DNA from 2 places in the Bacillus sp. 2175 genome. Region 1 is predicted to be linked to the other one. Evidence: riboswitches for the same ligand, from Rfam matches in the RefSeq annotation. Region 1 holds a riboswitch; the other holds the start of a gene.
The links. Region 1 has a riboswitch for magnesium ahead of ACXKY9_RS15550 (FtsW/RodA/SpoVE family cell cycle protein). Riboswitches for the same ligand answer to the same signal wherever they lie in the genome.

Region 1 (5,032 bases):
AGAGTGAGAATGAATTACAAAAGAAAGGTGCATAGGCGCCTTTCTTTTTTTGAAGGGATTTTTTGTTACGAGTTAGTACAAAATTGGGTTCAGGGGGTACTATAAAATTTTAGCTTGATGGCGATGGGGTAGCATCCACGTCTATCAACATCACTACACCTATATTTAATACTGCGTTACGTGCCTTGAATCAAGTGAAAAACAAGACCCATTTTGTAAAAACTGAAACCAACGTTTTCTAAACTGAACTTGAGCCATATCTGCATGAACATGGGCCTCCATTTTTAAAGCTTCTGGTATAGGTCTAGGATGTTGACTTTCTACAATAATTTGATCCTCTTTTAGTACTCTTAAACTAAATTTAGCTAAAATTTGGTCTAGTAAAGGGAAGTACTTTAAAAATGTCCTTCCGGTATATCCCATAATTAATGTCTCTTCTTCATCAATTGGTGTAAACGTAATGTACTGAATAAATGACTCATTCTCCTGTTTGCCACTGTGAAGCATCCACTGATGTGGGAATTTGTATTCAAGGTAAGCATCACCATTTGAGAATATAAACTGATCCAGTGTTCCCTCCAGCTTATAATTGGTTGATTCGGCTTTTGTTTTTCTACCAATCGTTTTTTTATGTACATAAGCAAGATGAGCAATATCCAGCACAGATTCGATTGATCGAGTAAGGTGTGCATTCCAAGTGGCGTGGAAGAAAGAGAGTTTAAAAGGAGTGTTCTCCATTACATGAAAAGTTTGCCATTCAGGTGGAGTTTCCTCATTATCAGGATATATCCAAATCAACCCAATCTTTTCTTTTACAGGGTATGAGAGGGTATGAGCAAATTTCGGGATAGGTTTATTGGGTTGGGATGGAATTCTTACACAAGTACCACAACTATCGAACTCCCAACCATGGTAGGGACAGACTAGTTTACCATTTACTACTTGTCCCAGTGATAAGTCAGCGCCACGATGAGGGCAGTAAGGTGATAGGGCCTGAACTTCGTCTTTTTCATCCCGATATAATACAAAATCTTTGCCAGCAACTCTTTTTTTTACTGGAATCTTTTTTATATCTTTTGCATAACTCACAGCATACCAATTACGTGGGAATACTCTATTTATATTTAGAGTCATTTATTTTCTCCTTCTTTTTTATTCACCTAGTAGATATTAGTGGTGTCTACTGTATACTGTCTATTCTATGCTATAAAATATTTTAAATGTTCGTCTAAAATTAAGAAATCTACAGTTTGATCAAATCATTATGAAAGCCTGTATAATCTCTCTAAATGTAACAAAAATGACTATAGTACAATAGATTTTAAAAAGGAGAATGTCTTATTTTATTGAAAATTGAGATATTAAGCAATATTCCTATTGCTATTAAATTGACCATTAAAGAACTTCCACCAAAACTTACAAATGGAAATGGAGTACCTGTAAGAGGAAATAGTCCCGTAATACCACCTAAATTTACAACTGATTGCATACCAATCATACATCCTATACCAATTGCTATAAAACTGCCGAATGGATCTACACATAATTGTGCAATTTTTAAGGAGCGAAGTACCATAGTCAAAACTCCCACCAATAGAATAAATACACCAATAAATCCTAGTTCTTCAGAAACTATTGCCATTATAAAATCAGTATGTGGTTCCGGAAGATACCCTGTTTTTTGTATGCTATTTCCAAATCCACGACCAGTGATTCCTCCAGAGCCAATGGCAATAAAAGAGTTTACAAGCTGATATCCATTTCCTTGCGCATCAAGAAAGGGATTGAAAATCGTAGTAATACGTGTCTTTTGAACTGCTGATAAACTATATTGAATCAAATAATATAAAATAGGTAACCATAAAATAGAACCGATGGTAGTTCTTTTGATTAGTAGATTTATATTTATTCCTGAACAAAGAAATATGCTAAAACCTATACCTAATATTAAAAGTGCAGATCCTAAATTTGGTTGTTTAAAGATAAGAAAAAAAATTGTAGCTAAAAAAAATAAAAGTTTTCCGATACCACTCCAGTTATTTTTAGCTTGTTCTTGTCGCAATGCAAAAAAACGGGCTGTTACAAGTATTGTTCCTAATTTAAGAAATTCAGCTGGCTGTATTCCAAAGATCCATGATTGAGCATTATTTACCACTTTTCCTTTCCATAAAACCATAATTAATAAAAAAATCCCCCCAATCATAATACAGATTGAGACTATTCGTTTTTTCCATATTTCATATGGGAGTAAAGCACAAATTATTAATCCTATTGTTCCTAAAAGTAGCTTTGTTAATTGAGAATCAACAAAATGTCTACTGTTATAACCGTAATGTTGGACAGCGACAATGGAGCTTGCACTATACATCATGATAATGCCTAAAGTACATGTTATGAATAGAGGAAGGAGCAATAGATAATCGAGTTTTAATATTTTTTTCATTTTAATATCCTCCTGATTTAAAACAAAACATAATATTACATTTGTTAATGAATAGAATCTTGTTCTCGTCAATTACTAAATATGACTTTTGTTTAGAAAGATTCTATCACTTATTCCCTGTTTTTTACGCAAAAATCCCCCTAGTATGTAACTAGAGGGATTCAAAATGGCATGACTAAATAAGGCTTTTCCCCCCTAGTAGAGCTTTGGCACTATACAACGTAAAGTAATGAAAATTCATTACTTAGCTATCTTAAGAAGAGCCTTAATCCGACAATTCCTGTTCTACCCATTGGCGTCTTTCGACATTTTTGGGCAATAGCCTGTGTTTGCATAGGAGCCTCACCTAACAGGTTAAGCAATATAAATTTTATGTGTTTGTTTCGTGTAGCAAGCATAAATATATTTTTTTTGCTTGTCAAGCAACCATATTGCTAATTTTATTTGTTTTATTGCTTTATAGTCCTTTGAGAAATGATATAAAAAAATGTCTGTAATCATTCTGTATAAGTACATATTTTTGACTTGTAGTGTATCGTTTGATTAAGTAGTTTAACCATATAAATTTGATAAACAGTAAAGAAGATTTTAATCATAAAAGAAGATTTTTTGTGAATGTTCTTTTTGTATACAGAATGACTAATTATTCATCTTTTGTTATAAAGTTGGAATTTGATTAAAAATAATAAGTTTCATATGTTTTATTACGTTTCTTCGAATTAAATCTATTTGAATTCTATGTTTTTTAAGGGGAATTTTAAATTTATAATAAAATATAATTTCATTTTCTATAAAAGATTTTTTTATAAATGGAATTGAAAGTCAGTTGACAAATATTAAATTCTGGTTTAAATTTTGAAGTAATTCAATAAACTTTGTTAGGTGAGGCTCCTGTATAGAGAAACGCTGCTGCCCAAAAATGTCGAGAGACGCCAATGGGTCAACAGGAACGGTCGGATTAAGGCCCTTCTTAATGTAGCTGGTTATAAAAACCTATGCTATACAGTGCTAAAACTCAACGAGGGAGTGGTATACGATTTGATAGAAAGGCACCTCTGTGATTTCGGCAGAGCTGTCTTAATAATCATTTGTTTGTATTGTGAAAAAACCTTTACTCCTTTTTGAGTAAAGGTTTTTCTGTTTAATGTTATTTATTTTTATCTTGTCTATATTCAAAAAGGAGGTAATTCTAACTAATGAATTGATTGCAATGTAACTATTATTGCTCTAATAAAAAATTTAAGACAGATAAAATAAAACAAAACCACTCATGAAACTCTAGAGTCTCCCTTAGCAATATGAGGAGGAGTTAACATGAAGAAATTATTAAAGGAATTACTTATAACCCAAAATAACTTGGATGCAGAGAAAGTTTTACGTCTTCCGTCGTATGATATTGCGCAAGAAGTAAAACAGTTTTCAATTGAAGATCAAGTCATATTACTAAATACGATTCCTGTATTAAAAAGCTCTAAAGTTCTTCAATATATGAGTGCAGAAGAAAAATATAATATCTTAATTCACTTATCTGAAAATAAAGCTAAAAAGTTACTGAATTTACAACCGATTGATGAATTAGTAGATTTACTTCTAGCGGTTCATCCGGAAGAACAGGCTAAATTAATGGCGTATCTAGATAAAATTACAAAACATAACGTAAAAAAATTAATGACTTTCAAACCTGAAACGGCAGGAAGTCTTGTTACAAGTGATTTTGTTGCAGTTAGAGGAAATTGGTCAGTAAAAATGACATTGAAGTACATTAGGGAACATTCTGAAAATGTAGAATCAATATCTTATAGTTATGTTCTTAATAGTCATGGTTATCTTGAGGGAATCGTTTCCATACATGAGTTATTACTAGCAGCAGATGAAGAGATATTATCTACTATCATGATGCCAGAGGTAATTTCAGTACACGCTGAAGTTGACCAGCAAGAAGTTGTAAAAAAGCTACTGAATTATAATTTAGCAGCAATACCTGTCACAACAGCAAATAATAAAATGATTGGTATTATAACATTTGATGACGTAATGAATGTTATGGAAGCAGAAGCTACAGAAGATATTCAAAAGTTAGGCGGAAGTGAACCATTGAATCAATCTTACTTTGAAGCTAGTATTTGGAGCATTTTCCTAAAACGTCTACCATGGTTATTACTTCTTTTTGTTGCTGAGGCATATACAGGTACAGTATTAAAGTATTTTGAAGACGAAATTGAAACTGTAGTTGCCCTTGCTTTCTTTGTTCCATTATTAGTAGGTACTGGAGGGAATACAGGAACACAGGTTGTAGCAACAATTACTCGTGCAATTGGTATTGGAGAGTTAAAATTTAAAGACATTTTCCGTGTAATGAAAAAAGAATTTGCAATTGGTATGCTTCTTGGACTTGCACTTGGGATAGCTGGGCTCATTCGTGCTTATATGTTAGGAGTTGGAGCAGAAGTTGCGCAAGTTGTAGCAATTACTTTATTATTTATTGTTATTTGGGCTTCTCTTGTAGCAGCTGTTTTACCTTTAATTCTAAGAAAATTAAAACTAGATCCTGCAGTTGTTTCAGGTCCATTTATTACAACATTTGTTGAC
Region 2 (5,032 bases), 1.6 Mb from region 1:
TTTAAGTCAGCTATGCCATGTTGAAAATAAAGTAGTGCCAATGTCAGAACTTAGAATTACAAAAGATGCTCTAGTTGATAAAGATGGGGCGAAGATTGATGTTTTATATCGCCAAACATATCCGATAGAAGATTTAATTGAGGATCAAGATCCTGAAACAGGAGATTTGGTAGGTGTGGAACTGCTGCAACTTGTAAAAGCCGGAAAGCTTTTTATAATAAATCCTTTGTCAGCATTTTTACTTCAGCCAAAATCAATTCAGTGTCTTATTTGGGGGTTAGCAGAAGAAGAGGTCTTTTATACAAACGAGGAACAACAGTGGATTAAAGAATATATGTTACCTACATATTTAGAACCAGATTTATTTTTAGGAAAAGGTTCTTTCGTTCAAAAACCTTCATTTGGTAGAGAAGGAGATACAATTACGATTCGCGATAAGGATGAAAATATTATGCTTCAAAATGCACATCAAACGTATAAAACTGCACTGCCGATATTTCAAAAGTATACAGAACTGCCAGTCGTATCCTTGGAAACAGAAAAAGGGATGGAGAAACTGTCCTATGTGTTTGGTTCTTTTTTAATTGCTGGAAAAGCGAGTAGTATCGGTATTCGCGCGGGAGAAAAGATTACAGGAAATGAATCGTACTATTTACCGGTAGGTATAAAAAGGAGGGGGAAAAATGATTAATTTTTTATTATATTTAGCAGTAACACTTGGACTTTTATGTATTGGTCTGTTCTTGATGGAAGTGACAACGAAAGTTAAGGAATTTAAGTTAATGGCTCAAGGTAATAAGGCGGTAAGCTATGTGCTTGGAGGGCGATTACTTGGGTTAGCTATCGTTTTATATTCGACAGCAGCTAATTCAATTTCACTTCTTGATATGATTTCGTGGGGAGCAGTTGGGATTTTGGCTCAAATTATCGTCTTTTATTTAGCTGAGTGGCTTACACCACGCTTTAATATAAACAAAAGTCTCGAAGAAGATAATCAAGCAGTCGGTCTTTTTCTTATGTTTTTATCGCTTTCAATTGGGATTGTAATCGCTGGTTGTATAACTTATTAAAAACTTTACGTTTAAACGTAAAGTTTTTTATTTTATCCCGCTATTTGCCGGGCAGCCCGATTGGTGAGGGCTAATAATCAGTGGCGGATGAACAAAACCCCCACTGATTAAAGTTTCACTTTATATACGTTAGTTTGCCATACCATTTGAAAAAATTGTAGGCTACGGTTGACATCTATTTTAAATAAGAGTAACATTTTCAATGTAATGAAAATAAGTCTCTGTTAGGTGAGGCTCCTGTATAGAGAAATGCTACTGCCCAAAAATGTCGAGAGACGCCAATGGGTCAACAGGAATGATCGAATTAAGGTTTTTCTTAACGTAGCTGGTAATGTACCTATGCTATACAGTGCTAAAACTCGGTGAGGGAGAGGTCCGTAGATTTCTAATTATATTAGAAATCGTTTATTTGTGTATGTAATGGCCGCTACTCTCTTAAGGGTAGGGGTCTTTTTTGTTACCAAGCTATGAGTAATTTCATATTATAAACTATAAAATTAAACGAGGAGGTGAGGAGCATGTCAAATTCTGACTCGGTTCCGTTACCCATATACTTCAAATCAAAAATATATGATGTAGGCAGGAAACGATTTGTTCCTCCCTCTATATTTATCACAATATAGCGTTTATAAAGCGCGAGACACTTTCACAGTAAAGTGGATAAATTGAGAAACAAAGCGTTTCTTCCTATGTTGTAAAGGAGGAGACGATAATATGTTATATGCAAACAAAACTGTGGGTAACACGTCATATAAACTAAGTAAAAAATCAATAAAAGAACAAACAATGCTCCAAAAAAATAAAGATTTATTAATTGAAATTGCAACAAGAGATGTAAAATCTGTATTTGCATATTTTAAAACAACAAGAGACGGACTATCAATGAAAGAGGCACAAAAACGTATTCAAGTATATGGCCGAAATGAACTAACTTCAAAAAGAGCACTTCTTGCAGAAGTAATGATGAAGCTAGGTGGCATGATTCCAGGTTTTTCAAAACAACGTGTGTGTGATGAATTACAACGTGAAACGATTACTGTATCTAGAGTAGAATGTTCTAGTAGTACAGGGCTAAATAGTGAACTGAAAATGATGGAGATACCTGTGCAAGAACTTGTACCTGGAGATATGATTTTTCTTTCGGCTGGAGATGCTGTGCCAGCTGATGTACGTATTATTTATGCAGATGATTTATTAGTGAATGAGTCTGTGTTAACGGGAAACGAAGCGAATATAGAGAAGTTTGAGAGCTGCTATCACCTTGAACGTAAACGGTTTATTCCATTAAAACGGATGAAAGATTATAATCCACTTGAGCTTGAAAATGTATGTTTTAAAGGTTCGCATATTGTTAGTGGAAATGCAAAAGCTATCGTTGTTTCTACTGGAAAAAATACGTATTCAGGCATCTTGCATACTTGTTGTAGTAGAACGTCTTAATGTGTTAATGATGCTAAATATACAAAAACAATGTATAATAGACAAAGTTGAGCAAAAACGTAGAATGGTAATCTATTTATATAACCTTACGTGATAACGTAAGGTTATTATTTTTTTAATAGGAGAGGAATTATGAAAAAAGTATTATTAGTTGATGGTATGGCACTATTATTTCGTGCTTTTTACGCAACAAGTGTCTACGGACAATTTATGAAACGACAAGATGGAACCCCTACGAACGGGATTCATGGTTATATGAAACACTTATTAACAGCTACGCAAGCGATCGAACCAACACATATCGTTACATGCTGGGATATGGGAAGTACGACATTTAGAACAGAATCGTTCTCGAATTATAAAGCAAATCGTGCAGCGCCACCAGAAGAATTAATTCCTCAATTTGATTTAGTGCAAGAAATGACTGCAAAATTATCCATTCCAGTTATCGGTATGAAAGGCTACGAAGCCGATGATTGTATCGGTACGCTTGCAAAACAATATTGCAATGAAGCTGAAGTTTATATTTTAACAGGTGATACGGATTTACTTCAACTTGTTGATAAGAGCGTTACAGTCATGCTTCTGCGTAAAGGAATTGGAAATTACGAATATTACACACCGGAGAAAATCATGGAAGAAAAAGGTGTAGAGCCGTGGCAAATCGTCCACGCAAAAGCTTTCATGGGAGATACAAGTGATAATTATCCAGGGGTAAAAGGTATCGGTGAAAAAACAGCGTATAAGCTTATTCAAGAGCACGGAACAGTATCCGCTGTACTAGAAAATGTAGAATCATTAACAAAAGCGCAGCGTACGAAGATTGAAAGTGATTTAGAGAACTTAAATATTTCGTTACAATTAGCCCAAATTCACTGTGAAGTTCCAATTTCATGTTCACTAGAAGAAGGATTACACACAATGGATGAAGAAAAACTTAGATTTGTTTGTGAAGAAATGAATTGGGGAAGACCTGAAATATTAATAAATATGCTATAAATAGTTTGGGAAGAGGGATGTTGCATAAGTCGAACTTTGACTTGGTGACACCTTCTTTTTGTTTTTGTAAACAGTATTATAATAAATAAAATTATGTCGAACTCAATTTTAAATATATAAATATTTCGACAAGATATAATGATAAAAGTTGATGAAAATAATAACTTTTATCATGAAGTGAATTAATTTCAACATAGTTTTAGATAATCATTTTTTCGTGTTCACAAAGTTGTCAGAAAATAAACGAGATTTTCATATGAAGTTCAAATAGAATTCACAACAATCAATTATTATAAGAACACACAGATAATTCTTTATCTTTTATATAAACCATCCCCCAAGGAGGACAATGAAAATGAGAAAAAAAGTGAGAAAATCTTTTAAACAATTATTAATTGAAAATAAACAATCACTATTAAATAATAAAGAAAATATGAAAGAAATTGAAGAGAGAATTGAGAAACGACATGTAGCATATAGTGGTGCCAGTAATTAAATAAAATAAAAAAGATAGCCTATGTAGGCTATCTTTTTTATTTTATATTGAAAAAACGCTATTCAGCTCTTTAATTTTGTAAATATGCAAGATATTTTTATAGCGTTTTTCTATCAATATTACTCATTTTTCGAGGTTGAAATTGGTATATACCAATTTTTGAGATTTTCTATTCAAAATATTACAAAAAATGTTACAATACACTCAAATTTATACTATAAAATCATTTTAATATGAAAAATTGGAATGAAAAGAAAGGAGAGGAATATGAATAAAGATGTCGCTTTGAAATGATTATTATCATTTCATTAGGAGTTGATGTAAAAAGATGAAAAGATACGAAGAATTGGACTCTATAAGAGGGATTTCTTCATTAGTAGTAATGATTGGTCATCATTTAATGATTTTTTCAGCATTTCAAAATTACAGTTATGAAGATAATAAACCATTTGTTGTGTATCTATTAAAAGAAACGCCTGCTCGTCTAATTTTTAGTAGTGGTAACGAATCAGTTATTATCTTTTTTGTTTTGAGCGGATTTGTTTTGTATGAATCTATTCAAAAAAACTATAGTAGCTATGGGTCATACCTTTTAAAACGTATATGCAGAATATATATTCCTTATATTGTGGCAATAATTATAGCTATTGTATGCCAGATTACAATTAGTGAATATGGTATTTCTTATTTAAGTGAATGGTTTAATCGCTCATGGACGATTGAAAGTTCTTCAAGCTTAATCGCACAACATATTTTATTGGTTGGGAAATATAATACAGATGCATATAACGGTGTGATTTGGTCACTTGTCCATGAAATGCGAATATCAATAATTTTCCCGTTAATTTTGATGATTTGCTTACGAAAAACGTTAAGGTGTTCATTACTATTATTGTTTAGTTTTAGTATATGTTCTGTCGTAATATTATTTTTGTTTCGCTCGGGCTTAACATTAACAAGCTATGCATTAACATTGCATTACACAGTACTGTTTTTACTAGGAGCACTAGTTGCGAAGTATAAAAAT

Region 2: it holds a riboswitch for magnesium, as region 1 does, so the genes downstream of both, ACXKY9_RS07360 (P-type ATPase actuator domain-containing protein) here and ACXKY9_RS15550 (FtsW/RodA/SpoVE family cell cycle protein) in region 1, are expected to answer to the same signal.

Annotation. Positions count from the first base shown of each region.
Region 1 is NZ_CM173819.1:2,986,453-2,991,484, reverse strand. It holds gene ACXKY9_RS15555 (aromatic ring-hydroxylating oxygenase subunit alpha) at 166-1,134, opposite strand; gene ACXKY9_RS15550 (FtsW/RodA/SpoVE family cell cycle protein) at 1,322-2,443, opposite strand; M-box (ykoK) riboswitch at 2,628-2,804, opposite strand; M-box (ykoK) riboswitch at 3,311-3,476, shown strand; gene mgtE (magnesium transporter) at 3,758-5,032, shown strand, end outside.
Region 2 is NZ_CM173819.1:1,347,055-1,352,086, forward strand. It holds gene ACXKY9_RS07350 (glutathionylspermidine synthase family protein) at 1-691, shown strand, start outside; gene ACXKY9_RS07355 (DUF350 domain-containing protein) at 684-1,070, shown strand; M-box (ykoK) riboswitch at 1,284-1,449, shown strand; gene ACXKY9_RS07360 (P-type ATPase actuator domain-containing protein) at 1,785-2,510, shown strand; gene ACXKY9_RS07365 (5'-3' exonuclease) at 2,643-3,509, shown strand; gene ACXKY9_RS07370 (FbpB family small basic protein) at 3,865-4,005, shown strand; gene ACXKY9_RS07375 (acyltransferase family protein) at 4,334-5,032, shown strand, end outside.